Regions from separate parts of the Streptomyces sp. NPDC004667 genome, predicted to be linked through region 2. Evidence: riboswitches for the same ligand, from Rfam matches in the RefSeq annotation. Region 2 holds a riboswitch; each other region holds the start of a gene.
What was found. Region 2 has a riboswitch for cobalamin ahead of ABZW32_RS26175 (ABC transporter substrate-binding protein). Riboswitches for the same ligand answer to the same signal wherever they lie in the genome.
Positions count from the first base shown of each region.

Region 1: linked by a shared signal. The riboswitch ahead of metE (5-methyltetrahydropteroyltriglutamate--homocysteine S-methyltransferase) and the one ahead of ABZW32_RS26175 (ABC transporter substrate-binding protein) in region 2 are both predicted to bind cobalamin.
Region 3: linked by a shared signal. The riboswitch ahead of ABZW32_RS06225 (acyl-CoA thioesterase) and the one ahead of ABZW32_RS26175 (ABC transporter substrate-binding protein) in region 2 are both predicted to bind cobalamin.

Region 1 covers NZ_JBEXKC010000016.1:89,664-99,258, reverse strand. The annotation lists gene tsaD (tRNA (adenosine(37)-N6)-threonylcarbamoyltransferase complex transferase subunit TsaD) at 185-1,252, opposite strand; gene ABZW32_RS12180 (HoxN/HupN/NixA family nickel/cobalt transporter) at 1,525-2,613, shown strand; gene metE (5-methyltetrahydropteroyltriglutamate--homocysteine S-methyltransferase) at 2,705-5,029, opposite strand; cobalamin riboswitch at 5,219-5,374, opposite strand; gene ABZW32_RS12170 (GAF domain-containing SpoIIE family protein phosphatase) at 5,826-7,103, shown strand; gene ABZW32_RS12165 (MASE1 domain-containing protein) at 7,211-8,251, shown strand; gene ABZW32_RS12160 (CbtA family protein) at 8,382-9,221, opposite strand; gene ABZW32_RS12155 (CbtB-domain containing protein) at 9,236-9,463, opposite strand.
Region 2 covers NZ_JBEXKC010000053.1:41,511-51,105, reverse strand. The annotation lists gene ABZW32_RS26215 (PfkB family carbohydrate kinase) at 1-212, shown strand, start outside; gene ABZW32_RS26210 (serpin family protein) at 178-1,377, opposite strand; gene ABZW32_RS26205 (dihydrodipicolinate reductase) at 1,523-2,602, shown strand; gene ABZW32_RS26200 (carboxymuconolactone decarboxylase family protein) at 2,599-3,078, shown strand; gene ABZW32_RS26195 (GMC oxidoreductase) at 3,140-4,795, opposite strand; tRNA gene ABZW32_RS26190 (tRNA-Trp) at 5,020-5,093, shown strand; gene ABZW32_RS26185 (hypothetical protein) at 5,173-5,646, opposite strand; gene ABZW32_RS26180 (hypothetical protein) at 5,707-5,850, shown strand; cobalamin riboswitch at 6,408-6,551, shown strand; gene ABZW32_RS26175 (ABC transporter substrate-binding protein) at 6,586-7,587, shown strand; gene ABZW32_RS26170 (iron ABC transporter permease) at 7,584-8,630, shown strand; gene ABZW32_RS26165 (ABC transporter ATP-binding protein) at 8,627-9,457, shown strand.
Region 3 covers NZ_JBEXKC010000007.1:101,183-110,777, reverse strand. The annotation lists gene ABZW32_RS06235 (bifunctional nitrate reductase/sulfite reductase flavoprotein subunit alpha) at 1-817, shown strand, start outside; gene ABZW32_RS06230 (SpoIIE family protein phosphatase) at 1,122-3,239, shown strand; cobalamin riboswitch at 3,281-3,517, shown strand; gene ABZW32_RS06225 (acyl-CoA thioesterase) at 3,649-4,083, shown strand; gene ABZW32_RS06220 (agmatine deiminase family protein) at 4,225-5,388, opposite strand; gene ABZW32_RS06215 (TetR/AcrR family transcriptional regulator) at 5,556-6,203, shown strand; gene ABZW32_RS06210 (ATP-binding cassette domain-containing protein) at 6,277-7,074, opposite strand; gene ABZW32_RS06205 (ABC transporter ATP-binding protein) at 7,067-8,053, opposite strand; gene ABZW32_RS06200 (ABC transporter permease) at 8,050-8,904, opposite strand; gene ABZW32_RS06195 (ABC transporter permease) at 8,901-9,595, opposite strand, start outside.

The sequences.
Region 1 (9,595 bases), on a different contig from region 2:
TGACGCGGGTGGCTCTCCTCGGCCGGCGGGTCCGACCGCTCCGTGGCCGCCGCGCGGGTGACGGGCCACAGCCCTACGGCCGAAACTGAATCTTAAATGACGATTCACCCCCGCCGACCGGGGCGCCGGACGGGCCGCCCCGCGCTGCCCTCGCAGTGGTCGAGCCGGTTCGGAAGGGGGCCCCTCACACGGCTGCGCGCACGACCCCCGGCCGGGCGGGCAGCGGAGTCAGGGAGGCGTACTCCAGTGGTGCGGACGGGTCGATGGACACGTTCAGCGGCGCCGGCTCCGCCCCGGAGCGGACCAGCAGATCCCCGACGGCCGCGATCATGGCGCCGTTGTCCGTGCACAGGGTCATGGGAGGAACGCGCAGTTCGATGCCCGCGGAGGCGCACCGCCGTTCCGCCAGGGCCCTGACCCGGGAGTTCGCGGCCACGCCGCCGACCACGACCAGCGTCTTCACGTCGTACGCGCGGCAGGCCGCGAGGGCCTTGCGGGTCAGCACGTCCGCGACCGCCTCCTGCAGCGCGGCGGCTCCGTCGGCGACCGGAGGCTCCTCACCGCGCTGCCGGTGCTTCTCGGCCCAGCGGGCCGCGGCCGTCTTCAGGCCGGAGAAGGAGAAGGCGTACGGTTCGTCCCCGGGCCGGGTCAGCGGGCGCGGGAAGGTCACGGCCTTCGGGTCGCCGTCGCGGGCGGCCCGGTCGATGGCCGGGCCGCCCGGATACGGCAGGCCCAGGATCCGGGCGACCTTGTCGAAGCACTCGCCGGCCGCGTCGTCGAGGGTGTCCCCGAGGTGCAGGATCGGCTCGCGGACCAGGTCCCGGACCAGCAGGAGCGAGGTGTGGCCGCCGGAGACGATCAGCACCACGCAGGGGTCGGGCAGCGGCCCGTGCTCCAGGGTGTCGGCGGCGACGTGCCCGGCCAGGTGGTGGACGCCGTACAGCGGTACTCCGGCCGCGTACGCCAGTGTCTTCGCCCCGGCGAGACCCACCTGCAGCGCGCCCGACAGTCCGGGCCCGGTGGTGACGGCGACCGCGTCGATCTGGCCCAGCCGCAGCCCGGCCTGGTCGAGGGCCTGCCGGACGACCGGGTTGAAGGCGTGCAGGTGCGCGCGGGCGGCGATCTCGGGCACGACGCCACCGAAGCGGGCGTGCTCGTCCATGCTCGACGCCACCACGTGCGCGAGCAGCTTGCCGTCCCGCACGATTCCCGCGCCGGTCTCGTCGCACGACGACTCGATCCCGAGCACCACCGGAGAGCCCACCACAGAACCCCTTATCTTGCATCTGTTGAGTTGTTGCACATAGCTCGCAACAAGGATAGGGCATGGAATGTCGGCGGCGGCAGAGACGTTTCCGCTGGTCAAAGCCTGACCTCTGCTTTACTGCGAAGTGATTGCAAGTGCTCCGGACATGCAGAAGAGTGCTGGCGAGGCCTGACCGCACCAGGCTGTACGAGGAAGGTCGTCCGCCCGTGGTCACCACGTCCGCCCCCCGGGGCCGCATCCGTCGCATCCGCCACTCCATGAGCCGCAAGGAATGGACGAGCCTGGGCGGGATGGCCGCCTTCATCCTGGCGCTCCACGTCATCGGCTGGTTCACGCTCGTCGCGATCGTGACCCCGGAGCACTACAGCATCGGCGCCCAGACCTTCGGCATCGGGATCGGCGTGACCGCGTACACCCTCGGGATGCGCCACGCCTTCGACGCCGACCACATCGCGGCCATCGACAACACCACCCGCAAGCTGATGAACGACGGACAGCGCCCGCTCTCGGTGGGCTTCTGGTTCTCCCTCGGCCACTCCACGATCGTCTTCGGCCTGGCCGTCCTGCTCTCCCTCGGGATCAAAGCGCTGGCCGGGCCGGTCCGCGACGACAACTCCGAGCTCCACGACGTCACCGGGCTCATCGGAACCAGCGTCTCGGCGACGTTCCTCTACGTGATCGCCGCGATCAACCTCGTCATCCTGGCCGGCATCTGGCAGGTCTTCCGGAAGATGCGCTCGGGCCGGTACGACGAGGCGACCCTGGAGAAGCACCTGGACAACCGCGGCTTCATGAACCGGCTCCTCGGCCGCACCATGAAGTCGATCACCAAGCCGTGGCAGATGTACCCGCTCGGACTCCTCTTCGGCCTCGGCTTCGACACCGCCACCGAGATCGCCCTGCTCGTCCTCGCCGGTTCCGGCGCCGCATCCGGACTGCCCTGGTACGCGATCCTCTGCCTGCCGGTCCTCTTCGCCGCGGGGATGTCCCTGCTCGACACCATCGACGGCTCGTTCATGAACTTCGCCTACGGCTGGGCCTTCTCCAAGCCGGTCCGCAAGGTCTACTACAACCTCACCATCACCGGGCTGTCGGTCGCCGTCGCCCTGATCATCGGCACCGTCGAGATCCTCGGCCTCCTCGCCGAGAAGCTCGACCTGCACGGCCCGTTCTGGGACTGGGCCGGCGGTCTCGACCTGAACACCATCGGCTTCGTCATCGTCGGCCTGTTCTTCGTCACCTGGATCCTCGCCCTGGTGACGTGGAAGTACGGCCGCATCGAAGAGAAGTGGACCGCCCACCTCCTGCCCGCCGGCGAGGCGGCCGGGCCGGGGGAAGCCGAGTAGGCAGGGTCCGGGCTCGCCTTGTTCCTTGAGCGTGGGGGCAGGGCAGGGCCGGGGCGGACACCCGACGGGTGTCCGCCCCGGACCCACCGGATCAGGAGCCGTCGGTCGTGAGATTCGCTCGGACCTCACGCGCGGCCGCGACGAGGTTCTCCAGGGAGGCGCGGGTTTCGGGCCAGCCGCGGGTCTTCAGGCCGCAGTCGGGGTTGACCCAGAGCCGTTCGGCCGGGATGGCCGCGAGTCCCTTGCGGAGCAGCGCGGCCGCCTCCTCGGCGCCGGGAACGCGCGGGGAGTGGATGTCCCAGACGCCGGGACCGGCCTCGCGGGGGTAGCCGTGCGCGGCCAGCTCGTCGGCGACCTGCATGTGGGAACGGGCGGCCTCCAGGCTGATGACGTCGGCGTCGAGGTCGTCGATGGCCTGGACGATGTCGCCGAACTCCGCGTAGCACATGTGGGTGTGGATCTGGGTGTCCGGCCGGACACCGCTGGTGGTGAGCCGGAAGGACTCGGTGGCCCAGGCGAGGTACTCCGCGTGGTCGGCGGCCCGCAGCGGGAGGGTCTCGCGCAGGGCCGGCTCGTCGACCTGGATGACGGAGGTGCCGATGGCCTCCAGGTCGTTCACCTCGTCGCGCAGGGCGAGGGCCACCTGGCGGGCGGTGTCCCCGAGGGGCTGGTCGTCGCGTACGAAGGACCAGGCGAGCATGGTGACCGGGCCGGTCAGCATGCCCTTGACCGGCTTGGCCGTCCGCGACTGGGCGTACGAGGTCCAGCGCACGGTCATCGGCGCGGGGCGGGAGACGTCCCCGGCCAGGACCGGCGGGCGGACGTAGCGGGTGCCGTAGGACTGCACCCAGCCGTGCCGGGTGGCGACGTAGCCGGTGAGCTGCTCGGCGAAGTACTGCACCATGTCGTTTCGTTCGGGTTCGCCGTGCACCAGGACGTCGATCCCGGCCGCCTCCTGGAAGGAGAGGACCCGGCGGATCTCGTCCTTGATCCGCTCCTCGTAGCCGGCCGTGTCGATCCGGCCGGCCCGCAGGTCGGCGCGGGCGAGGCGCAGCTCGTCGGTCTGCGGGAACGAGCCGATGGTGGTCGTCGGCAGGAGCGGCAGGCCCAGGTGGGCGCGCTGGGCGGCGGTGCGCTGCGCGTAGGGCTGTGCCCGGCGCGCGTCGGCGTCGCCGATGGCGGCGGTCCGGGCCCGGACGGAGGGGTCGTGGGTGAGGGCGGAGGCCGCGCGGGAAGCCAGGTCGGCCCGGTTCGCGGCGAGTTCGGCGGCGATCGTGTCGGTGCCCTGGGCGAGGCCGCGGGCGAGGGTGGTGATCTCGGCGGTCTTCTGCCGGGCGAAGGCGAGCCAGCGCCGGATCTGTGGGTCGATGTCACGCTCGGCCGAGGCGTCCAGCGGGACGTGCAGCAGCGAGCAGGAGGCGGCGACGTCGACCCGGCCGGCGAGGCCCAGCAGGGTCCCGAGGGTGGCCAGGGACTTCCGGTAGTCGTTGATCCAGATGTTGCGGCCGTTGACCACCCCCGCCACGAGCCGCTTGCCGGGCAGTCCGCCGACGGCCGCGAGGTCGGCGAGGTTCGCGGCGCCGGCGTCGGTGAAGTCCAGCGCGAGGCCCTCGACGGGGGCGGCGGCGAGCACCTGGAGGGCGCCGCCGAGCCGGCCGAAGTACGAGGCGACCAGCAGCTTCGGGCGGTCGATGGCCGCCCCCAGCTCGCGGTAGGCGCGGGCGGCGGCGTTCAGGTCGGCCGGGGTGCGGTCCTGGACCAGGGCCGGTTCGTCCAGCTGGACCCACTCGGCGCCGGCGGCGCGCAGATCGGCGAGGACCCGGGCGTAGACGGGCAGCAGCCGGTCGAGCAGGGTGATCGGCCGGAAGTCGGCGGCCACGCCCGGGGCGGGCTTGGCCAGCAGGAGGTAGGTGACGGGGCCGACGAGGACGGGGCGGGCCGTGTGTCCGAGCGTGAGGGCCTCCTTCAGCTCGGCGACCTGCTTCGTGGAGTCGGCGGTGAAGTCGGTGTCGGGGCCGAGCTCGGGGACCAGGTAGTGGTAGTTCGTGTCGAACCACTTGGTCATTTCGAGCGGGGCGACGTCCCGGGTGCCGCGGGCCATCGCGAAGAGGCCGTCGAGGGCGTCGGCGGCGACCGCCGTCCGGTGCCGCCCGGGGACGGCGCCGACCATCACACTGGTGTCCAGGACGTGGTCGTAGTACGAGAAATCGCCGGTCGGCACCTCGTGGATGCCTGCCTCGGTCAGCTGCCGCCAGTTCGTGCGGCGGAGGTCGGCCGCGGTCTGCCGGAGGGCGTCGGCGGTGACGCGGCCCTTCCAGTAGCCCTCGACGGCCTTCTTCAGTTCGCGGTTCTGACCCTGACGGGGGTAGCCGTACACGGTGGCTCGTGCTGCCGCTGCCGCGTGCTTCGCTGTCACGGAACTCTCCTTCGCGAGATGTGTCCAGAACATCCCGGAGACGGGACGCGGACGCGAAGGGACGACAGAACGCGCGGTACGCGTTGCGGGAAGAGAACACCGCACGCGCCGCTCGCCGTGTACGCCGACCCGCCCACGAGGTCACCGGGACATCCGCCCGCGGAATACGTCCGCGTGCGGGCAACGGGCAGGTCTTCGGACTCGCGGGCACGCCTGCCGGTCTCCCGGCGGGCACCTACTGGCCGTCGCTTCCCAGGACCGTTGTCCGGTCCCAGTGCGTATGACGGCGGTCGTTCCCGCTCACCGCTGCGGGGCAGTCCCGGATTCCCACCGGGTTCCCTCTTACGACGCATCCCGCCTGGCGGACGGGGCGAACCAGCTGCACCGGCCACCCTAGGACGGAAGATCGCCCAGCGGCGAGTCCCGTCCATCATCCGGATGGTGAAACGAGACACGGCGGGGCGCGAGCACGCCGATCGCGTGCGACATGCCGCCTTCGGCGCAATACCCGGTGCCGCGCCGTCGGCGGGCCATCCTGTGGGCCGTTGCACGGTCGTGTCAGGAGTCCGTGGGTGTACCGATCGCTTGAGCGGCGTGATGACCGGATCCGGCGCGAGCACCGGGCGGGCACCGGGGACGCGGGAAGAGCACCGGCTCGCGCGCATGCCGCCGCGGTGGCGTCCGGCGCCCGGTGCGGTGGGCGGGAGCAGACGTCCGTGTCCCGGTCCACCGGGCGATCGTGATGGCGGGCGGCAGGGAGTGGGAGCGGGCCGGGCGACCGCCCAAATCCGACCCGTTGCTGCGTCTGGAAGCCGAGCTGGGCCGGATCGAAGAGCGGCTGCAGGCCCTGGCCGCGGCGCGGGCCCGGATCGAGGGCCTGCTGGGCGCGGTGGTGGCCATCACCCGGGAGGTGGAGCTGCCGGCGGTGCTGAACCGCATCGTGACCACCGCCATGGAGCTGGTCGGCGCCCGCTTCGGGGCACTGGGCGTACTGGACGAATCAGGCGAGCGGCTGGCGCGGTTCATCGCAGTCGGCCTCTCCGAGGAGGAACGGGCGGTCCTGGCCGACGTCGGGTTCCCCCGTGGCCTGGGCGTACTCGGATACCTGATCCGCCACCCCGAGCCGCTGCGGGTGGACGACATCTCCGCCCATCCGTCCTCGGTCGGGTTCCCGCCCGGCCACCCACGGATGAGCACGCTCCTCGGCGTCGCCATCAGCGTCCGCGGCGAGACCTACGGAGACCTCTACCTGTCCGAGCGCAGTGACGGGCGGGCCTTCGACGCCCACGACGAGAACATGGTCGTCGCCCTCGCCGGCGCCGCCGGCATCGCGATCGACAACGTCCGCCTCCTCGAACGGGTCCGGGCCTCTTCCGAACAGTTCCAGCGGCTCCTGCTGCCCACGCTGCCCGACCTGGGACCCTTCACCGCCGCCGCCATCTACCGGCCCGCCGCCGAGCCCAACCCCCTCGGCGGGGACTGGTACGACGCCATCCCCCTGCCCGACGGCGCCGTGGCGCTCGTCATCGGCGACGTGGTCGGCCACGATCTGCACGCGGCCGCGGTCATGGCCTCCACCCGCAACATGCTGCGCTCCCTGCTGTTCGAACTGGGCGGTCCGCCCAGCGCGGTCCTCACCCAGCTCGACCGGACCCTGCAGGCCATCACCGACAACCCGGTCACCACCACCGGCCTGGCGCGCATCGAACCCGCGGGGGGCGGCTGGAGGATGCTCTGGAGCACCGCGGGCCATGTCCCCCCGCTGCTGATCACTCCCGGAGCCCGGCCCCGCTACCTCTTCGGCGAACCCGGACTGCCACTGAACGTCGACAGCGAGCAGCGGCGCCCGGACCACACCCACCCGCTGCCCCCCGGCACCACGGTGGTCCTGTTCACCGACGGCCTCGTCGAACACCCCGGCCGCCCCATCGACGAGAGCCTGGACGCACTGGCCGAGCTCGCCGCCGCGCACGCCTCCCTGCCCCTGCAGGACTTCGTACGGGCGCTGGCCGACGGGCATCCCAGTGACGGGCACGACGACATGGCCGTACTCGCCCTGCGCATCCCGGGCTGAAGCCGCCGGCGGGCATCGGGGACGCGTGCGGGTGGCCGCGTGGCGGAGCCCGCAGGGGTGCAAGATGGACAGATCAGCGAGGGACGAGAGCAGGGACAGAACTCCCGATGACCGACGCGTGGCGCCACAGGCTTCGGAGCGCCGGCGCGACGGCCCTGCAGAGCGGAGCCGTCGCCGCGCTGTACTACGCCGGGGGCGAGCTCGGGCTGCTCCAGCAGCTCGTGCGCGGTCAGGTGTCACCGCTGTGGCCCCCCACCGGGATCGCCCTGGCCGGTCTGCTCCTGCTCGGCCCCCGGATCTGGCCGGGTATCGCGCTCGGAGCGTTCCTGGTCAACCTCTCACCCGGGCCGTCGCTCACCGTCATCCTGGCCATCACGGCGGGTAACACCCTCGGATCCCTGTCCTCCTACGCGCTCCTTCGCCTCGTCGGCTTCCGCACCCGGATGAACCGATTGCGGGACGCGCTCGCCCTGGTCTTCCTCGGCGCGTTCGCCGGCATGCTCATCAGCGCGACCGTGGGGATCGGTACCCTGCACCTGGCCGGCGCACTGCCCATGGGCGGGTTCTGGCCCTCGTGGTGGGTCTGGTGGACCGGCGACGCGATGGGCGTCCTGCTGGTCACGCCGGTCCTGCTCGTCCTCAGCTCCGCGCGCCGGCCGAAGGGCGTGGCGCCGTCGCGGTGGGCGGAAGCCCTGCTGCTCGTGGCCGCCACGATCGCCGTCGGCGTCCTCGAAGCCTCTCCCGCACCTCTGCTCTTCCTCGCCTTCCCCCTGCTGACCTGGGCGGCCTTCCGCTTCCAGCTGGCCGGAGCCGCACCGTGCGCGCTGGCCGCGTCCACCTTCGCGATCTACGCCGCCACGCACCGGACCGGCCCCTTCGCGGGCCAGACCCTCCTCACCTCCATGGTCTCGCTGCAGGCGTTCAACGGCGCCGCCGCGCTGACCGCGCTGCTGCTCTCGGCGGTCGTCACCGAGCGGAACCAGACCCTGGAAAGGGTCGAACGGGCTTGCGGCCGGCTGGCCGAGATGGTCGCGAGGACCGCGCCGGACACCGACAGCCTGCCGACGGTCGCTCGCGAGCGTGGGCACGAGTACGGGTACGAGAACGACGACGAGGGAGAGGGCGACGGCGACGGCGGACGACGGTGACGCCCGCCGCACGTACTGGACGTACCGCTCGACACCGCGGAGCCGCGAGACGCCGAGCCGGAAGACCCGGAGCCCTGCCGCCCCGGACTTCCGGGGCGGCAGGGCTCTGGGGGTGGGTGCGGTACGCCGGTCAGCCGAGGGCCGACGCCGACTGCGGCGCCGCCGCCGCACCGGCGGGATCCGTGCGGTGGGCCAGGAGTCGCTGGGCGAGGACGCCGAAGACGATCCCGAACACCACCCACATCACGACCTGGACGGTCACCGACGCGACCCGGAAGTCCCACAGCAGGGCCGCGGGGAACTCCGGCTTCACGGCGTCCGTGTTGTCGGGGAGGACCAGGAAGGCCAGCGCGGTGGCGACGACGAAGCCCGCCCCGGCGGTCAGGGTGGCGTTCCAGTTGCCCAGGCGCGGCGCCAGGCGCCGTCCCGCGATGATCGCGCCGACGCCGAGCAGGACGCTGAGCAGGATCATCAGGAAGAACAGCGTGGTGCGCTGTCCGATGGTGTCCGGGTTGCCGACGGCCGGCGGGCTGGCCGGGTACTTCAGGAACGGCACCAGGTAGACCAGTGCGAACGCGCCCGCCGCGGTGAGGGCGGCGGTGGCCCGGGGGCTGAACCCGCCGACGCGGCCCAGGACGAAGGAGAACGCGAGGGAGGCGATGCCGCCCAGCGCGACCCCGTAGACCAGGACGCCGGTGGCGAGGCCGAAGGTGGACTGGACGGGCCGGCTGACGAGCTCTTCCTCCTCCTCGGCGGCGGGGGCCGCCTCGGCTCCGCCGTGACCGGCGTGGCCGGCGGCGTGGCCGGCCGCCGGAGCGGCTTCCTTGGCGGCCGAGGCCTCTTCGACGGCGATGGACCCCCGGACGGAGGGCTCACCGACCACGTAGGCGACGGCGAAGGCGAACAGACCGGCGATCAGGCCCGCGAGCATGCCGCGGACCAGCAGACCTCTGACAGTGGAGGCATACATGGTGCGTGTGCCTCTCAGTGGCAGGGGAAGCCGAGCAGGTGTCGGCCGTCGTGCACCCACTCGTGCACGCCCGCGCCGGAGAACACGGCGGTGGCGCCCTGCTCCGCGCCGACGAAGTACAGGGCCACGAGCATCAGGAGACCGACGAAGAGCGCCCAGGGCAGGACCGCGCGCACGGGCAGCGGAGCAGAGGGCGAGAGAGCGGGGGTGGGCATGGCAGCGGAAGCGACGGCCTGGGCCATGGTGGAACCTCCTCGGGGAACTACGCGTCCCATGTGGTGGTGCGGAACGACGGTCCGAGGGTCTGACTTGCCGCGGCCGACACCCCCGGGGGAGCGCGGACGCAGCACACAGTGGCGCGACCATGCCGGATT
Region 2 (9,595 bases):
CCGTCGACGCGACCGGTGCCGGGGACTGCTTCACCGGCACGGCCACGGCCCGGATCGCGCTGGGCGACACCCTGGAGCGGGCGGTGGCCCACGGGGTGGCGGCCGCCTCCCTCTCGGTTTCGGGCCGCGGGGGCACCGGGTACGTGCCGGCCTTCGCGGACACCGCCGCGCTGGCGGCTACGGTCCGGCCGGGTATCCGACCGGGTCCGTGATCCAGCCCGCCGCCAGGAGGAGGCGCGAGGTGCGGTGGACGGCCAGGAACCCGAAGGGCCGGTCGAAGGTCACCTTCGCCCCGCGGGTCCGGTAGCGCCGGCCCGGCGCCGCGCAGCCCGCCGCGGCGCCGACCGCCGTCACGGCGGCGGCCTCGAACCCGCGCGCGTGGAAGCGGGCGAGCGCGGTCTGCCGGGCCGAACCCACCGCGAGCGGCTCCCGGCTGATACCGGGGAAGTGGCCGCGGGCGGCGTCCGCGGCCGTCTCCAGGCCGAACACCCCGGCCCGTTCCAGGAGATCGTGTTCCGCGCGCACCTCGAAGGCGGCCGTCTCGATGAAGAGCCGCGGCTCGGGGGATTCCGAGACCACCGTGCCGATGCGCAGGCCGGGGCCCGGAGCTCCGTTCGGCAGCACGCTCACGCCCGTTGCGGGGAGGGCGCGGGTGACGGCCCGGATGCCGGTGCCCAGCACGTCCCCGGGGCGGGCCCGGGGCTCGCCCAGCACGAGGTGGACGTCGACCCCGGTGTCCGCGACCACCTCCAGCAAGGTGACCGCCCCGCCGGGACCCCGGGCCACCTTGACCCGGTCCAGCAGGGTCGTGTCGCGGCGCAGCATGTGCAGGGGCCGGCCGGCCCACGGCCCCTCGTGCGCCTCTCCGTACCCCTCGTGGAACGGCTGGATCCAGCCCAGCCGCAGGGTGAGCGCCGAGGCCAGCACCAGCCGGACCTGGTCGGGTCCCTCCGGCAGCGTGACCGGCATCCGCTCGATCAGGCCGTCGGTGCGCTCGCGGGCCCAGCCGTCCAGCACCTTGCGGTCGCGGTCGGTGTCCCCGCTCAGGGTGCCCCTCGTGCCGGGAGGGAGCGCCGCCGACCAGCCGGGTTCCAGGGGAAGGTCCTCGCGGGTCCAGAGTCCGGTCGCCGACCGCAGCCCCCGTACGCCGCCCAGCGCGGCCAGCAGTTCCCGTGCGGCCGGCGTCGCGTCCTCGGCGGGTATGCCGAGCGCCTCGGCCAGCTCCGTCCGCGCCGGGCCGGCCGCGCCGCCCGCGAGGAGGGCGAGCAGCGGCCAGAGCCCGGCCGCGGTGAAGACGGTGCCGGCCTCCGCGGCCGGGACGGCGGCCGCCCAGCGTGCCGTGAGCCGGTTGACCGCGCGTACCGTCGAGTTCCTCATGCGCGCGAGCGTACGTGGGGGGCGCCGCCGGGCGGGAACGGTTTTTCGCGGCCCGGCGGAGCCGGTACCGGCACACCGCCCGGCCGTCCGAAAAACATCCTCCACGGCCCTGGGCTCCTCTACGCCCCCTCGCTACCCTCCGCGCATGATTCCCACGGTGGTCTGGGGCACCGGCAACGTCGGCCGCGCGGCGATCCGCGCCGTCGAGGCCCACCCGGCGCTCGCCCTCACGGCAGTGATCGTCCACAACCCCGGCAAGGTCGGCCGCGACGCGGGCGAACTCGCCGGACTCGACCGGCGGCTGGGGGTGGCGGCGACCGACGACGCGGCGGCGGTGCTCGCCGCCCGCCCCGCCGCCGTCGTCTACGCGGCGTCCGGCGACGTCCGCCCCGACGACGCCCTCACCGACATCACCCGGGCGATCGCGGCCGGAGCGGTCGTCGTCAGCCCGGCCCTCTACCCCCTCTACGACCACCGCGGCGCCCCGCCCGAGTTCCGGGACCCGGTCCTGGCGGCCGTCGCGGAGGGCGGCGGCTCCCTCTTCGCCTCCGGCGTCGACCCCGGCTGGGGCAACGACGTGCTCCCGCTGCTGCTCAGCGGCCTCGGCAGCACGGTGGACGCGATCCGCTGCCAGGAGATCTTCGACTACTCCACGTACGACCAGCCGGACTCGGTCCGCGACCTGGTCGGCATGGGCCGTCCCATGGACCACGAGCCGATGATGCTCATGCCCTCCGTCCCGACCATGGTGTGGGGCGGCCAGATCCGCATGATGGCCCGCGCCCTCGGCGTGGAACTCGACGAGATCCGCGAGACCTCGGAGCGCCGCGCCCTCGACGCCACCGTGACCACCCGCACCATGGGCGAGTTCGAGGCCGGCACCCAAGGTGCCATCCGCTTCGAGGTGCAGGGCATCGTCGAGGGCGAGCCCCGCATCGTCATCGAACACGTCACCCGTATCCACCCGTCCTGCGCCCCCGACTGGCCCACCCCGCCCGACGGGAGCGGGGCCCACCGGGTCGTCATCGAGGGCCGCCCGCGCATCGAGGTCACCGTCGAGTGCACCGACGAGGACGACAACCGCTCCGCCGGGGGCAACGCCACCGCCGTCGGCCGGCTCGTCGGCGCCATCGACTGGCTGGTCGACGCCGAACCGGGGCTCTACGACGCGCTCGACGTCCCGCTGCGACCCGCAGTCGGCAAACTCGGAAGGAAGCAGCCATGAGGATCGACGTCCCCGAAGGACAGCACCCGATCGAGTACGTGTGGGGCGACCTGGTGCCCGGCATCGGCATGGCCGCGGCCAACTTCTCCCTGTCCGTCTACGCCCACACCACCCTGGGCCTGCGCGAGTTCGAGGCCGCCCGGCTGCGCATCGCGCAGATCAACGGCTGCGTCTTCTGCCTCGACTGGCGCACCGACCGGGACGGGGAGAAGGTCGAGGAGGGGTTCGCCGACGCGGTGACCGAGTGGCGGACCACCGGGGCCTTCGACGACCGCACCCGGCTGGCGGCCGAGTACGCGGAGCGCTACGCCCTGGACCACCACAACCTCGACGAGGAGTTCTGGGCCCGGATGACCGCGCACTACAGCCAGGTGGAGATCGTGGAGCTGAGCATGAGCATCGGCTCCTGGCTCGCCTTCGGCCGGCTCAACCACGTGCTGGGCCTCGACAGCGTCTGTGTGCTGCCGGGCGGCTGAAGCGGCCCGGGGCCGTGCGGAGGCGGTTCCGCACGGCCCCGGGCCCGGATCGCCGGCGGCCTCACAGGTCGGTGGCGATGATCTTCTCTATGTTCCGCTCGGCGAGGGCCGTGATCGTCACGAACGGGTTGACGCTGGTGTTGCCGGGGATCAGCGCTCCGTCGATCACGTAGAGGCCGGTGTAGCCGCGCAGGCGGCCGTAGTTGTCGGTGGCCTTGTTCAGCACGGCGCCGCCGAGCGGGTGGTACGTGAGGTGGTCGCCCCAGATCTTGTTGACGCCGAAGAGGTCGCTCCGGTAGATCGTCCCCTCCTTCGAGTTGATCTTGTCGAAGATGCTCTTCGCCATGTCGATGGAGGGCTGCTTCCAGGCGGTCTGCCAGTTCAGGTCGACCTTGCCGGCGGCGGCGTTCCAGGTGAACTCGGCGCGGTTGGGGTTCTTGGTGATCGAGAGGTAGAAGGAGGCGTACGTCTCGATCCCCGTGGGCAGCGGGGCCACCTCGGCGAAGGCCCCGCCCGCGTCCCAGTTGTCGATGCCGCCGCAGGGGATGGCGGCCTGGACGTTGCCGGTGGGGTCCCACATGTGGTTGGCCCGGCCGCACATGACGTTGCCGTTGTCGCCCCAGCCCTTGCCGATCTCGTCGTTCAGGTCGGCCAGCGCCCCGGTGGCCTTCAGCTTGACCAGGAGCTTGCTGGTGCCGACGCTGCCCGCCGCGAAGAACACGCGGTCTGCGGTGACGGTCTTGGTGGCGACCACCGCCCCGGTGGTGTCGATCTGTTCCATGCCGACCGCGTAGCCGCCACCGGCCGAGGGGGAGACGGTGGTGACCCGGTGAAGCGGGGAGATGGCGACCTTGCCGGTCGCCCGGGCGGCCGCGAGGTAGGTCTTCTGGAGGGACTTCTTGCCGGCGTTGTTGCCGTAGAGGATCTCGCCGTCGACGGCGGACTTGGGGACGGTGCCGGCGACCTCCTGCTTCATGTAGTCCCAGTCGTAGACGTCCGGGACGAAGACGAAGGGGAAGCCGGAGCGCTGGGCGTGCTTGCGGCCGACCCGGGCGAACTGGTAGCAGTCCACCGTGTCGAACCAGGCAGGGTCGATCAGACCCACGCCGAGCCCGGCGTTGGCGCGCGGGTAGTAGGTGGAGTACATCTCCTCCGCGTCCACCGACGGCAGGATCGCGGCGAAGTTCTGCCGCTTGGGCGTCACCGCCATACCGCCGTTGACCAGGGAACCGCCGCCCACGCCGCGGCCCTGGTAGACGATGATCCCGCCCATCTCCTCGGCATCGAGGATGCCCGTGTACCGCGGGACGTCCTTGTCGATGGGGAAGCCGAGGAAGTTGCTGAGCGGGGCTTTGGTCCTGGTGCGGAGCCAGTACGAACGGTAGTCGGGCTTGGTGGTGTTGGCGAAGATCTTGCCGTCGCTGCCGGGGGTGTCCCAGGCCATGCCCATCTCGATCATGTGCACGTCGACCCCGGCCTGCGCGAGCCGCAGCGCGGCGACGGAGCCGCCGTAGCCGGTACCGATGACGAGGGCCGGGACGTGGGCACCGGAGTCGATCGGCGCGTTCGCGGCGGCCGCCCCGGTGGCGCTTTCCGCTCGGGCCGGGACGGTGTTGACCGCCAGGGCCATGGCTCCAAGAATGGAACCGGTTCCGGTAATGAAGCCGCGGCGTGACACGCCCTTGGACACCTTGCTGTGCAGGCTTTTGTCACTCATTTGATCTTCCTCACTCTCGACGGAGTGAGAACAAGTTCTACTGTCGAATGCCTGCCAAGTCACTACACGCGTCGAGGTAACTTGTGACCGTTTTCGCCTGCTGGGCCTGTTGGGTTCGGGAGCGCGGGGGAAGGTTCCCGCCGGGCCGCCGCGAACTTTCCCCGAGTCGACACCCGAATTCAGTGGATCTTCGCGACCTGCCGTGTCATGGTTGGTCCCACCAAAGGGGTGTAGCTCAGCTGGTCAGAGCAACGGTCTCCAAAACCGTAGGCCGCAGGTTCGAATCCTGCCGCCCCTGCAAGACTCACCTTCACGAACACCGACGAACGCCCAGCGGGAACTTTCTCCCGCTGGGCGTTCGCTGTGTTTCAGGAGCGTCAGCCGTGACTGCCGCCCCGGCGGCCGGGGTTGACGAGGCCGGGCAGGCCGGGCAGGCCGGGCAGGTCGGGCAGGTCGAACAGGGAGTCGATGGAGTAGTCGGCGACCTGCCGGACGGTTTCGTCGTCAGCCCACCAGTGGCCCCACGGGCCGCGGCGGAGGTGCGCGGTCAGCAGGCCGACGGCCGCCGCGGGGAAGACGTCGTTGGCGGGGTGGTCGCCGACGTACAGGTCGGTCTCGTCGAGCCGTTCGCCGCGTCCGGCGGCCTCCCGGGCGGCGTACTCGGCCGCGACGTCGATGTCCGGGCGGAGCAGGCGAATCGCGTCGGCGTTGTCGCGGCCGTCGACGACGACGGCGCCGACCAGCCCGGACAGGGTGTGCCTGGGGACGCCGAGCCAGTCGGCCCAGCCGGCCCGGTGGCGGTCGTCGCGGGTGAGGGTCTCGCCGACGTCGAGCACGACGGTACGGATCATGCGGGCCGGCTTATGAGAGCGCGGACCGGATGGCGGGTGGGGCCCGATATCCTGTGCGACATGATCCCGACCCCTGCCGAAGACCGCGCCGCCGAGCTGAACGAGCGGATCCGCGCGCTCGTCGCGGTCGGGCAGGCGGGCTCCGACGAGTACCAGGCCCTGTTGCGCGAGTGGCTGCGGGCAACTGTCGTAGCCGCGGCCTGAGATCCGGCCGCGGCAAGCCAAGCGAACGGCGGCCTCGTGGTGTTGCGGCGGGCCGTGGACGAGGAGTGCCCCGACGTGCGGCGGCTACGGTCGCCCGAGGCCTGACGGTGCTCCGCCCCGCCGGTCTCTCGTGCCCTGAAGGGCCCGGCGGGGCGGGGCCGTGCAGCTGCAGCCCGCAGCGTCCCCGCAAGTCAGGAACTGCTCGCGGATGATGCGCCCACGCTATCCGCCACCACTGACAACGGGGCCTGACCCGGAACAGCGCACTCCGACCCGCCGGCGGGTCCGGGACGTGGACCGCCGATGTCTGTGCACCGGGCACGCGGCGCCCCTCCCGTGGGGAGCCGGGAGGGGCGCCGGCCCGGGAGGGTCCGGTGGCAGCACCGTAGACCCGCAGGTGGGGGCGACGGTAGGCATATGACAGGGCGGATTGCGGAAAGTGGAACGTCCGCCCCGGTGGTAGGAGCGACTCCTGTCGTCCCCGGGCGTTCGTGCGCCGACCCCGGTGGCGGTCGGCCGCGTTGGATCTGTGGACCCCCGTTCGAGGCAAAGGCGGCATCTGGCACACTTGTGCGGGTTGTCCCGGGCGGCGCAGGACAGGAAACCGGTGCGAATCCGGTGCGGTCCCGCCACTGTGACCGGAGTTCCGCCGACCCGCGGGCCCCGGGAGTCAGACACTGACGCGCCGCCTCTTCACTTCGACCGGGGACGAGGATCCCCCGGAGAGGCCTCGCCATGTCGCGTTCCCGCGCAACCCTGCGCTCAATCGCCGCCCTCGCCTTCCTGGTTCCCCTCGCCGCGTGCGGCGGGCCGGCCGACGGACCCGCCGGTGCGGTCCGGCCCGGCCCCGGAGCGCGGCCCGCGCCCGGGTTCCCGTACACCGTCACCAACTGCGGTGTCACCAGCACCTACCAGGCCCCGCCCGAGCGGGCCGTCACGATGAACCAGCACGCCACCGAGATCATGCTGGCCCTCGGACTGCAGGACCGGATGGTCGGCACGGCCTATCTCGACGACTCCGTGCTCCCCGCCTACCGGCCCGCCTACGACAAGATCAAGGTGCTGGCCGGCGAATACCCCTCCAAGGAGGTGCTCCTCGGAGCCGACCCCGACTTCGTGTACGGCGGTTACGCCAGCGCCTTCGACAAGGGCCAGGGCCGGGACCGTGAAGGGCTGGCCCGGTCCGGCATCGGCTCCCGGCTGAGCGTGGAGTACTGCACCCGGGGCCCGGTCGGCCTCGCCCAGCTGAAGACCGAGATCACCGAGGTCGCCCGGACCTTCGGCGTGCCCGAACGCGGCGCGGCCCTCGTCGAGGACGAGCAACGCCGCGTCGACGCCGTCACCGCGCGGCTGAAGGACGCGCCGAGGCCGCCCGTCTTCGTCTACGACTCCGGTGAGGGCTCCGCCTTCACCTCGGGTGGCAAGGGCATCGGCAACGAAATCGTCACCCTCGCCGGAGGCACGAACGTCTTCGCCGACCTCGACGACACCTTCGGCGACGTGTCCTGGGAGAAGGTCATCGAGCGCAAGCCCGAGGTCGTCCTCATCTACGACTACGGCGGCACCACCGTGGAGTCCAAGAAGCAGCGCCTGTTGAACGACCCGGCGCTGGCGGAGGTTCCCGCGGTCAAGAACCGGCGGTTCGTCGTGCTGCCGCTCTCCTCCGCCGTGCTCGGCGTCCGCGTCGCCGACGCCGTCGAGTCCCTGGGCCGCCAACTGCACCCCGACGCCGCGTGACCCGCGGCCGGACCGCCACCGTCCTCCTGCTCCTCGCCGCCGCGCTGGCGGCGTCGGCGGTGGCGGGGCTCGCCCTGGGCCCCGTACGGATCGCCCCCGGCAAGGTCCTCGACCTGGTCCTCGCCGGACCGGGCGCGCGGGGCGGAGCCTTCGCCTCCATCGTGTGGGACGTCCGCATGCCGCGCGTCCTGCTCGGTGCGGTCGTCGGCGCCGGACTCGCGGTCGCCGGCGCGGTGCTCCAGGCCCTCGTGCGCAACCCGCTCGCCGACCCCTTCCTGCTCGGCGCCTCCTCGGGCGCCTCCGCCGGGGCCGTGCTCGTCATCGTCTTCGGTACGGCCGCCGGTGCGGGCGCCGTCGGCTTCCTGGGCGGGGCCGGGGTGCCGCTCGCCGCGTTCGCCGGGTCGATGGCCGCGCTCGTCACCGTCTACGCCCTGGCCCGGCGCGGCGGCACCATGACCACCGGCCGGCTGATCCTGGCCGGAGTCGCCGTGCAGTACGTGCTCTCCGCGCTGACCAGCCTGGTGCTCGTACTGTCCGCGAGCCCCGACCAGATGCGCTCCGTGCTGTTCTGGACGCTGGGCGGCCTGGGCGGGGCCCGCTGGGACGAACTGGCCCTGCCCGCGGCCGCGCTGTTCGTCGGGACCGGTGTGCTCGTCACCCTGGCCCGGCCCCTCGACCTGCTGCTCGCGGGGGAGGAGGGCGCGCACACCCTCGGGTTGGACACCGGCCGGTTCCGGGCCGCCGCGTTCGTGCTCACCTCCCTCGTGATCGGGGTGCTGGTGGCCTCCAGCGGGGCGATCGGCTTCGTCGGGCTGATGGTTCCGCACGCCGCCCGGATGGTGGTGGGCGCCGGGCACCGCGCCCTGCTGCCCGTCGCCGCTCTGGGCGGGGCCGTGTTCCTGACGCTGGCCGACCTGCTGGCCCGTACGGCGGCCGCGCCCGAGGAGATACCGGTCGGCGTGGTCACCGCACTGGTGGGAGGGCCGTTCTTCCTGTGGATGCTGCGCAGGTCCGGCCGCGGCGAGGGGGTGGTGGGCGGATGACGGGGAGTCCGGTGGAACTCACCGTCGAGGCCGTGCGTTACGAGATCGACGGGCAGCCGCTGCTGCGCGGAGTCGACCTGACCGCCCGGCCGGGGGAGACGGTCGCCGTGGTCGGGCCGAACGGCAGCGGCAAGACCACACTGCTGCGTTGCGTCTACGGCACGCTGCGGCCCACCGCCGGCCGCGTGCTCCTCGACGGGGAGGACGCGGGCCCGATGAGCGTCAAGGAGCGGGCCCGGAAGGTGGCTGCCGTTCCCCAGGACGGCGCCGGCGCCCTGGGCCTGACGGTCCGGGAGGCCGTCGCCATGGGGCGCAGCCCGCACAAGCGGTTCTGGGAACAGGACGGCCCGGGGGACGCACTGCGCGTCGACAGGGCCCTGGAGACGGTCGGCGCGGCCGCCTTCGCGGCTCGGCGCTTCGAGGAACTGTCCGGCGGGGAACGCCAGCGCGCGCTCGTCGCCCGCGCCCTCGTCCAGGAAACGGGCCTCCTCGCCCTGGACGAGCCGACCAACCACCTCGACATCCGCTACCAGCTGGAGGTCCTGGACCTGGTGAGCGGCCTGCCCACGACGAGCCTGCTGGTCCTGCACGACCTCAACCTGGCGGCCTCCTTCTGCGACCGGCTGTACGTCCTGGCGGGCGGCCGGGTGGTCGCGGCGGGGGTGCCGGGCGACGTGCTGACGGAGGACCTGCTGGCCGAGGTCTATGGTGTCCGCACGCGCATCGGCACCCACCCGACCACGGGCGCCCCCAGCATCGTCTATCTCCCCCCGGAACCGCCCGCCGCACGACGGCGACACGCACCGGGCGGAACGGCCGGGCCCTGACGCACGTTCACGTCCCGTGCCGAGGGGGCGCGTCGGCCGGGCGTGACGCCCCCGCCTCCTGCGGGCTCGGACGGGGCGGGTCGAGGTGCGCCCCGCCCGGCCGTGGCAGACCCGGTCAGGGCCGCGCCGGGGCTGGGG
Region 3 (9,595 bases), on a different contig from region 2:
GTTCGTCGCCGCCCGCACCGGGGAGCGGGACCTCCAACGGCTGCTGCGCCCGGACAACAAGGGCGAGCTGGCCAAATGGAGCTGGGGACGGCAGGCCGCCGACGTCATCGGCGCCTTCCCCGTCCGGGCCTCCACCGCCGAGTGGACCGGCGTCCTCAAACGGCTCCAGCCCCGCCTGTACTCCATCGCCTCCAGCCCGCTCGCGCACCCGGGGGAGGTCCGCCTGACGGTGTCCGTCGTCCGCTACACCAACGACAGGGGCCGGGACCGCATGGGCGTCTGCTCCACCTATCTGGCGGACTGCGCCGACGACGGTCCCGTGCAGGTGTTCGTCCAGCGATCGCCGCACTTCCGCCCGCCCGCCGGATCCGCCACACCCATGATCATGGTCGGCCCGGGTACCGGGGTCGCACCGTTCATCGGGTTCCTCGAAGACCGCCTGGCGAAGGGGCACACCGGCCCCAACTGGCTGTTCTTCGGCGAGCAGCGCGAGGCCACCGACTTCTACCACCGTGAGACGCTCGCGGCCTTCCGCTCCTCCGGCCACCTCGACCGGCTCGACGTCGCCTTCTCGCGCGATCAGCGCAACAAGATCTACGTACAGGACCGGATGCGCGAGCACGGCCCGCGTCTGTGGCGGTGGCTGCGGGACGGCGCGCACTTCTACGTGTGCGGCGACGCCGGCCGGATGGCCAAGGACGTGGACCGGGCCCTGCACGAGATCGTCGCGGCGCACGGCGGCATGGACGAGGATGCGGCCGCCGCGTACGTCCGGCAGATGGCCGGCGACAAACGCTACGTCCGCGACGTCTACTGACCGGCCCCGCCCGGGCCGCCTCCGTGCGCCCGCGCCCCGCGACCGGACCGCGTTCGACGGGCGGGACCCGCGTCAATGGTGCGGAACGAGGACCTCACCCCCGGCTGCCGCCCCGCAGCCGCCGGGCCCCGGGGGTGGTGCGGAGTCGCTCGCACGATGACGGGCGGTCCGGGGCCGGTCCGTCGGGCAGCCGCCGGTAGAGGATGTCGTGCGGGGCGGGCGGGAGGAGGATGGGGCCGACGGGCGAGTGCGGACCGGGTCGCCGGGTCCGGGACCTGCCGCAGCGGGCGAAGGAGGTCCGGTCATGGTCACGTCCGAGGCGTCGCGGGCCGGTCACGGCCCCGTGGGAGTGGTTCCCTCCGAGGCCGGCGGCCTGCTGGACGTGCTGAGCGTGGCCGCCGTGGTCCTGGACGCCGAGGGGCGGATCACGCTGTGGAGCCCACAGGCACAGGACCTCTTCGGCTGGTCGGCCGAGGACGCGCTGGGCCGCCACGCGGCCGAGCTGCTGGTCGCCGATGAGCACGTCGACCTGGTGCTGGAGCTGTTCGCCAAGGTCATGGCGGGTGGCGGCGCCTGGGCGGGCGTCTTCCCCGTGCGGCACAAGGACGGCTCCTCGCGGCTGGTGGAGTTCCGCAACATGCGGTTGCAGGACGAGCACGGCGGCGTGTACGCACTGGGGATCGCCTGCGACGAGACCGTTCTGCGGGGCGTGGAGCGCGACCTGGCGCTGTCCGTGCCGCTGGTGGCGCAGTCCCCGCTCGGGCTGGCGGTGCTGGACGCGGGCCTGCGGTACGTGCTGGTCAACCCGATGCTGGAGCGGATCAACGGCCTGCCCGCCGAGGAGCTTCTGGGCCGTACGCCCCACGAGGCACTGCCGTTCCTGGACACCGACACGATCGAGGCCTCCATGCGCCGGGTCCTGGACACCGGCGTACCGCTGCTGGACCAGTACGGCACGGGGCGCACACCCGCGGACCCGGACCACGAGCATGCCTGGTCGGGCTCGTACTACCGGCTGGAGGACCCGGGCGGGAGGGTGATCGGTGTCGCCCTGGTGGTCGTGGACGTCACCGACAGCCACCGCGCGGCCAAGGAGGCCGCCGAGGCCCGCCGGCGCCTCGGCCTCATCGCCCGGGCGTCGGTGACCGTCGGCACCACCCTGGACGTGGAGCGCACGGCCCGCGAGCTGGCCGGCCTCGTGGTGGCCGACCTGGCCGACCTCGCCTCGGTCGACGTCCTCGACTCCGTCCTGGAGGGCGGCGCGGCCACGGCGCCCGGCCCCCGGACGGGGCAGGCGCTCTTCGTGCCCCTCGCGGTGGCGACGTCCTACGGGACGGACGCCGTCCGCGCCGCGGACCCGGTCGGCGAGCGCACCACGTATCCGGCCGAGCGCCTGGTCGCCCGCTGCGTGAGCACAGGGCGTCCCGTCCTGGTGCCGCGGGTCACCGGCGCGGACCTGGCGCACATCGCGCGCGACGGGGCCGCCGCGGACCTCCTCGACCGGGAGGGCGCGCACTCCTACCTGGCCGTACCGCTGACCGCCCGCGGCCAGGTCCTCGGTGCCGTCGGCCTCCTGCGCACCCGCAATCCGGTCCCCTTCGACCACGACGACGCCACCCTGGCCGGCGAGCTGGCCACCCGCGCCGCCATCGCCATCGACAACGCCCGCTGGTACCAGCACGCCACCGACACCGCCCTGACCCTGCAACGCCACCTCCTGCCGCACCCCCCGCCGCGGGCGGCCGGTCTCCAGATCGCCTACCGCTACCAGCCCGCGGTGGCGGCGAGCGGGATCGGCGGCGACTGGTTCGACGCGATCCGCCAGCCCGGGGACAAGACCGCCCTCGTGGTCGGCGACGTGATGGGACACGGTGTCCACGCCGCCGCCACCATGGGTCAACTGCGCACGGCCACCCGAACCCTGGCGGACCTCGGTCTCGACCCGGCACGGGTCCTGCGCCACCTCGACCACATCACCGCCGAGCTGGACGGGACCATGGCGACCTGCGTCTACGCCACCTGGGACCCGCACCGCTCGCGCTGCCGGGTCGCCCTCGCCGGCCACCCGCCCCCAGTCGTCGTCAGGTCGGGGCGGGCGCCCGCGCTGGCCGACCTTCCGGCCGGCGTGCCGCTCGGCACGGGCGGCCTCGGTGACGCCGGGTTCACGTCCACCGTCCTCGACCTGCTGCCCGGTGACCGGCTGGTCCTCTACACCGACGGTCTCGTCGAAACCCGTGACGAGGCCCTGGACGACCGCCTCGACCTGCTCCTCAGCCTCCTCGCCGATCCGGGTCTCCCCCCGGAGGCGACCTGCGACCGGCTCCTGACCGCCCTGCGTCACCGTGACGCCGACGACGACGTGGCCCTCGTCATCGCGCGGGTACTCCCCCACCCGCCCACCACCGGGGCGGCCCCGCACTGAACGGCGCCCGGGGCGCCGTACACGGGGCGCGGCGACGCCCCTAAGGTGTGAGGGCAGCTGGTTCGCCCCGTCCGCCAGGCGGGATGCGTCGCAAGAGGGAACCCGGTGGGAATCCGGGACTGCCCCGCAGCGGTGAGCGGGAACGACCGCCGTCATACGCACTGGGACCGGACAACGGTCCTGGGAAGCGACGGCCAGTAGGTGCCCGCCGGCGGAAGCAGGAGTGCCGGCAGGTGTGCCCGTGAGTCCGAAGACCTGCCGCTGCCCGTACGCGAAGACCGCGTACGGAGATCCCGATGGCCTCGTGGGCGGGCCGGCGGCAGCGGGCGCCTCGCGCGGCCCGCCGCTCCTGCGCGTCCGCGTCCGGCCCGTCGGGACCGCATCCGCACGACTCGCGAAGGAGAGTTCCGTGACCGCGGACATCACCACAGGCACAGGCACCCGGGCCCACAAGGCGTCGGCCGACTCCCGTGTCACCCTCGCCCACATCATGAGCGAGCACGACACCAACCTCTACGGGACCATCCACGGCGGTGTGGTCATGAAGCTGATCGACGACGCGGCCGCCGCCTCCGCGGGCCGCCATGCCGACGGTCCCGCCGTGACGGTGTCCGTGGACCGCATGACCTTCCTGGCTCCCGCCCGCGCGGGCGACCTCCTCACCGTCCACGCCGCACTGGACCGCGCCGGCCGGACCTCCATGACGGTCGCGGTACGGGTCACCGCGGAACGCTGGAACGCGACGACCAGCCCGGCCACCGAAGTCGCCACCGCCCGCCTGACCTTCGTCGCCATCGACGCCGACGGGCGGCCGCGCCGGGTCCCGGGCCTGCTGGAGGGGTAGCGGGGCGAGCCGGGCCCCGCGCCCACCGCGATCCGCTCCGCCGGGACCCCGGTCTCCGCGGCGGCCGCGCGGACGCGTGAGCGCGGTGCCCGGCCGCGGGGATGCGGGCCGGGCGCCGCGCTCCGTCGGGCGGTGGGGCCGTTACGGCACCGGCTGCTGCTGGGTGACGCAGTGGATGCCGCCGCCACCGGTGCCGAGGCGGTCGATGTTGAGCCGTTCGACGACGCGGCCCGGGAACAGGCGCGTCAGCGTGGCCCGGGCCGCCGCGTCGGCCTGGGTGTCGCCGAACTGGCCGCTGATGACGGCGCCGTTGCACACGTAGTAGTTGGCGTAGGAGGCGAGGAAGTCCCGGTTGGTGGAGCGGATCAGGTTGTAGTCGGGGCCCTGGAGCTTCTCGGCGGTCATGCGGGCGCCGCCCGCGGTGGTCGCCCCGGACAGGACCTGGAACTGCTGGCGCGCGTCCTTGGCGTAGGCGTCGTTGTCCGAGGCCAGCGGCATCTGGACGAGGGCCTTGCCGGGGGCGAGGAAGCGCGAGGTGGCGTCGACGTGGTCGTCCGTGATGTCCTGGCCGGTCACTCCGTCGAACCAGATCACCTTGGAGGCGCCGTAGGCGGCGCACAGCGCGGCTTCGATCTGCGCCTGCGACGCGTTGGGGTTGCGGTTGCGGTTGACCAGGCTGCTGCGGGTCGCCATCAGGGTGCCGGCGCCGTCCTGTTCGACCGCGCCGCCCTCCCCCACCAGGCCGGCGGCGGTGAACGGGACGCCGACGTAGGAGGCGATCCGCCCGGCGACCAGGGCGTCCTTGGAGTGGGTCTGCTTGTTGCCCCAGCCGTTGAAGTTCAGCCCGACCGCGTCCAGTCCGCCGGCGCCGTCGGTACGGAAGACCGGGCCGCTGTCGCGCATCCAGCAGTCGTCCACGGGGATGGTGGTGACGACGGTGACCGTCGAGCCGCACAGCTGGCGGGCCCTGGCGGCGCTGCCGGAGTTGGCGCACATGTAGACCGGCTCGTACTTGGCGATGGTGCGGGCGATGAGCGCGATGTCCGACTGGACCCCGCTGAGGCTGCTGCCCCAGATGGAGGTGCTGTCCGGCCAGGCCATCCAGGTGCGGGTGTGGCGGACGTCCTCGATCGGCACGCTGAACGCTCCCGCCGCCGCGCGGGCGGGGCGGGGCGCCGCCGAGGCCCGTCCGTCGGCCGCGGTCAGCGCGGCGGCCGCGCCGGCCGCGGCGGTGAGACCGGCGGCGGCCAGGAACCGGCGCCGGTCCATGCCCCGGGCGGGCGGGCGGAATGCGTTGTCGCTCATGGGGGTCTCCTTGGGGGATGCCGGGGATGCCAACTCCCCCGCCTGGCAGCGGGGTTGACCGGAAACGTAAAACTGGCCAAGCGCTCGGTCAATAGTTTGGACAAGGTCGTTCCGGAGGATCGGGAAAAGCCCCAGGTCGGGTGCTGGAGCCTCGTTAGAGTGACGCCATGGCACCTTCCGCACAGGGCTCCCCGGCCCCGACCACGCCCCCCGTCCGCGCGGGACGGCCCCGGGTCTCCGCGAAGGGCGAGCAGACCCGGGCACGGCTGATCGCCGCCGCGCGGACCCTCCTCGCCGGAGGCATGAGCGAACGCTTCACCACCCGCAACGTGGCGGCGCTGTGCGGCGTGTCGCACGGGATGTGCCACTACCACTTCCAGGACCGGACCGATCTCGTCCTGGCGGTCATCGCGGACATCCGTCCGGAGTGGATCCACCCCCTGGAGGCGGCCGTCTCCGGGGAGGGCTCGTTCGAGCGGCGTTCCGAACGGGTGCTGGAGCTGCTGTCCCGGCCCGAGGGCGCGGAACTCTCCCACCTCCATTCGGCGTTGCACTGGCACGCCCTCAACGACGCGCGGGTCCGGGAGGCCCTGGAAGCCGAGTACTCGCGCTGGCGCGGCTGTTTCGTCACGCTGTTCGGGGTGCTGGCCGACGAGCGGGGCGGCGGCGTCGACCCCCGCCCGCTGGGCGAGGCGGTGGCCGCGGCCGTGGACGGCCTGGCCGCCGCGGAGTCACTGGGCTCCGAGGTGGATCCCGGTCCGGTGCTGCGCACCCTGATCCGTACGATCGCGGCCGGCGCCCGGCCCGGCGTCTGACCGGACCGGGCGCGGGGCCCGGCCCGGAGCCGCCCGGCCGGGAGCGGGCCCGCTGCGCCCGGGTGGCGCTCTCCTACAGCGCCCGTCGGGCCGCCGCGATGGCCTCCGGATCCCACCCCGGCCGCGGCACGGACTCCAGGAGCAGCCGGGTGTACGGATGGGTCGGCGCCGAGAGCACCTCCTCGGTGCTCCCCTGTTCGACGACGGCCCCGTGCCGCATCACGACGATCTCGTCGGTGACGCACCGGACGACCCCGAGGTCGTGGGTGATGAAGAGGAAGCCGATCCCGGTCTGCTCCCGGATGTCGGCCAGCAGGTTGAGGATCTGCGCCTGGACGGAGACGTCGAGCGCGGCGACCGCCTCGTCCAGGATGAGCACGGCCGGTTCGACGGCGAGGGCCCGTGCGATGGCGACGCGCTGGCGCTGGCCGCCGGAGAGGTTGCGCGGGAGCGCGTCGGCGGCCCGGGTGCCCAGACCGACCTGGTCGAGCAGTTCCCGTACCCGCGGGGTGTGGTCGCGTCCGGGGAAGTGCAGGCCCAGGGTTTCGCGCAGGACCGCCTCGACGCTGGTGCGCGGGTCCAGGGAGAGGTACGGGTCCTGGAAGACCATCTGGATCTCACGGGCGCGGGCCAGCCGCGCCGCCCGGCCGCGCGGCTGCCCGCCCCGTGGCCGACCCCGGACCAGGATCTCGCCCTCGTCGGCGCGCTCCAGGCCGACGACGATCCGGGCGGTGGTCGTCTTGCCTGAGCCGGACTCGCCGACGATGCCCAGCGATCCCCCCTGCGGGAGGCTGAAGGACACGTCGTCCACGGCGCGGACGGCGCCGAAGGAGCGGCGCAGCCCCGTGACCTCCAGTACGTTCTCAGGCATCGACGACGCTCCCTTCGAGCTGGTCGCTGTGGTGGCAGGCGGCGCTGTGGTCCGGCCGGCCGGGAGCCGGGGTCGGCAGCGGAGCCCGCTCGTCGCAGACCTCCGTGGCGAGGGGGCAGCGGGCGGCGAACGCGCAGCCCTTCAACGGCTCGCGCAGGTCGGGCGGTTGGCCGTCGATGGCGGCGAGCCGGCCCCGGGGGCCCTCCATCCTCGGGGTGGAGGCGAGGAGGGCTGCCGTGTAGGGGTGCCTCGGGCGGGCGAAGAGGACTTCGGCCGGCCCGCTCTCGGCGATCCGGCCCGCGTACATGACGTAGACGCGGTCGCTGATGGCGGCGGCGAGGTCCAGGTCGTGGGTGACGAACAGCAGACCGGTGCCGAAGCGTTCGCGGAGCGTGGCCAGGACGGCTATGACCTCGGCCTGGCTGGTGACGTCCAGTGCCGTCGTGGGTTCGTCGGCCATCAGGAGCACGGGGTCGCCCATGAGGGCCGCCGCGATGACGACGCGCTGGAGCATGCCGCCGGAGACCTGGCCGGGGTACTTGCGCAGGACGGAGGCGTCCAGCCCGACGGCGCCCAGGAGTTCGACCGCCCGGGCCGTGGCCTGCGCGGCGCTCATGGTCCCGGCGAGGGTGACGCCCTCGGTCAGGAAGTCACCGATGCGGCGCAGCGGATTGACGGCGGCGCGCGGGTCCTGGAAGACCATGGCCACCGTACCGGCACGCACCTGCCGCAGTCGGGCGGCGTCCATGGTGAGGACGTCCTCGCCCGCCACCCGCACCTCGCCCTCCACGACCCCGCCCGGCGGCAGCAGGCGCAGCGCGCTGCGGGAGGTGATGCTCTTGCCGGAGCCGGACTCGCCCACGAGGGCCACGGTCTCCCCGGCGCCGACGGTGAGGTCGACCCCGTCGAGGACGGGGCGGGCGGTGCCGGGCAGGGTGACCCTCAGGCCCCGGACGTCGAGTGTGGGCGTCGGCCTCATCGGGCCCTCCTGGAGACACGGTCGGCCCACCGCTCGCCCACCACGTTGAAGGCGACGACGGTCAGCACGATGAAGGCACAGGGCAGTACCGCGGAGAGCGGGTAGCCGGCCTGGATGGCGGTCTGCCCGTCGAAGACCATGCGGCCCCAGTCGGGGGTGAGGGCGGGGACGCCGAGTCCGAGGAACGACAGGCCCGCGAGGTCCATGAGGGCGTAGCCGAAGTTGATGGTGGACTGGGCGAGGACGACGGGTGCGATGTTGGGCAGGATGTGGCGCAGGCAGATCTGCAGGGCGGAGTGGCCCTGGACCCGGTACGCGCTGACGTACGGGCGGGCGCGCTCGGCCAGGACCAGGGAACGGGTCAGCCGGCTCACGTAGGGCATGTAGGCGACGGCGAGCGCGATGACCGGGGCGAGCAGGCCCTCTCCGTAGACCGAGATGATCAGGATCGCCAGCAGCATGCCGGGGAAGGCGAAGACCAGCTCGGTGCTGCGGGACAGGACGGAGTCGAGCCAACCGCCCCGCCAGGCGGCGGCCATGCCGATGGCGATGCCGGCGACGGTGGAGAACACGACGACGCCCAGCGGGCCGAGGAGGGAGGTGCGGGCGCCGAGCAGCAGCCGGGAGAGGGTGTCGCGGCCGGCGGCGTCCACGCCGAGCGGGTGCTCGGCGGAGGGTCCGGCGAGGGCGTTGCCCAGGTCGACGGCGTTGGGGTCGTGGGGCACCACCCAGGGCGCGAGCACGGCGGCGACGGCGACCAGGGCGGCGAGGCCGAGGCAGACGAGGTGGAGCGGGGATCCGGTGGCGCGGATCCGGGACAGGCCCGGCCGGCGCGTCAGGACTGCGGTCATACGGCGGCCTCCCGGGCTCCGAGGGTGACCCGGGGGTCGACCAGGGGCAGCAGCAGGTCCACGATCAGGTTCACGATCATGAAGAGGGCGACGACGATCAGGGAGATCGCCTGGACGGTCGGGAAGTCCTTGGTGGTGGTGGACAGTTCGAGGAGCTGGCCGATCCCGCCGATGCTGAAGGCGGTCTCGACCAGGATGGTGCAGACCAGCAGGGTCGAGACGATCAGTCCGCCGGTGGTCAGGACCGTGCCGAGGGAGTTGCGGAAGACGTGCCGGCGGATGACCTGGCGTTCGGGGACGCCCCGGCTGCGGGCCACGGTGACGTGGTCGCTGTCGAGGGCTTCGAGCATCGCCGAGCGGGTGACCCGGGCGAGCATGCCGATGAGGTAGAGGGCCAGGGCGATCGCGGGGAGGGTGAGGTGCCAGAGCATGTCGCCGAGGCCGTCGCCGGCGCCGCTGCTGGGGAACCAGCCGAGGCGGACGGAGAAGAGGCCCTGGAGCAGGACCGCCGCGACGAAGGACGGGGTGCCGACGGCGAACGTCGTGGTGACGAGGATGGCGGAGTCGGTCGTCCCGCCCCGGACGGCGGCGAGGCGGCCCAGCAGCAGGCCGACCACGACGACCACGACGAGGGCCATGGCGATCAGGAACAGCGTCACGGGGAGCCGGTCCGCCAGGAGGCGCGAGACGT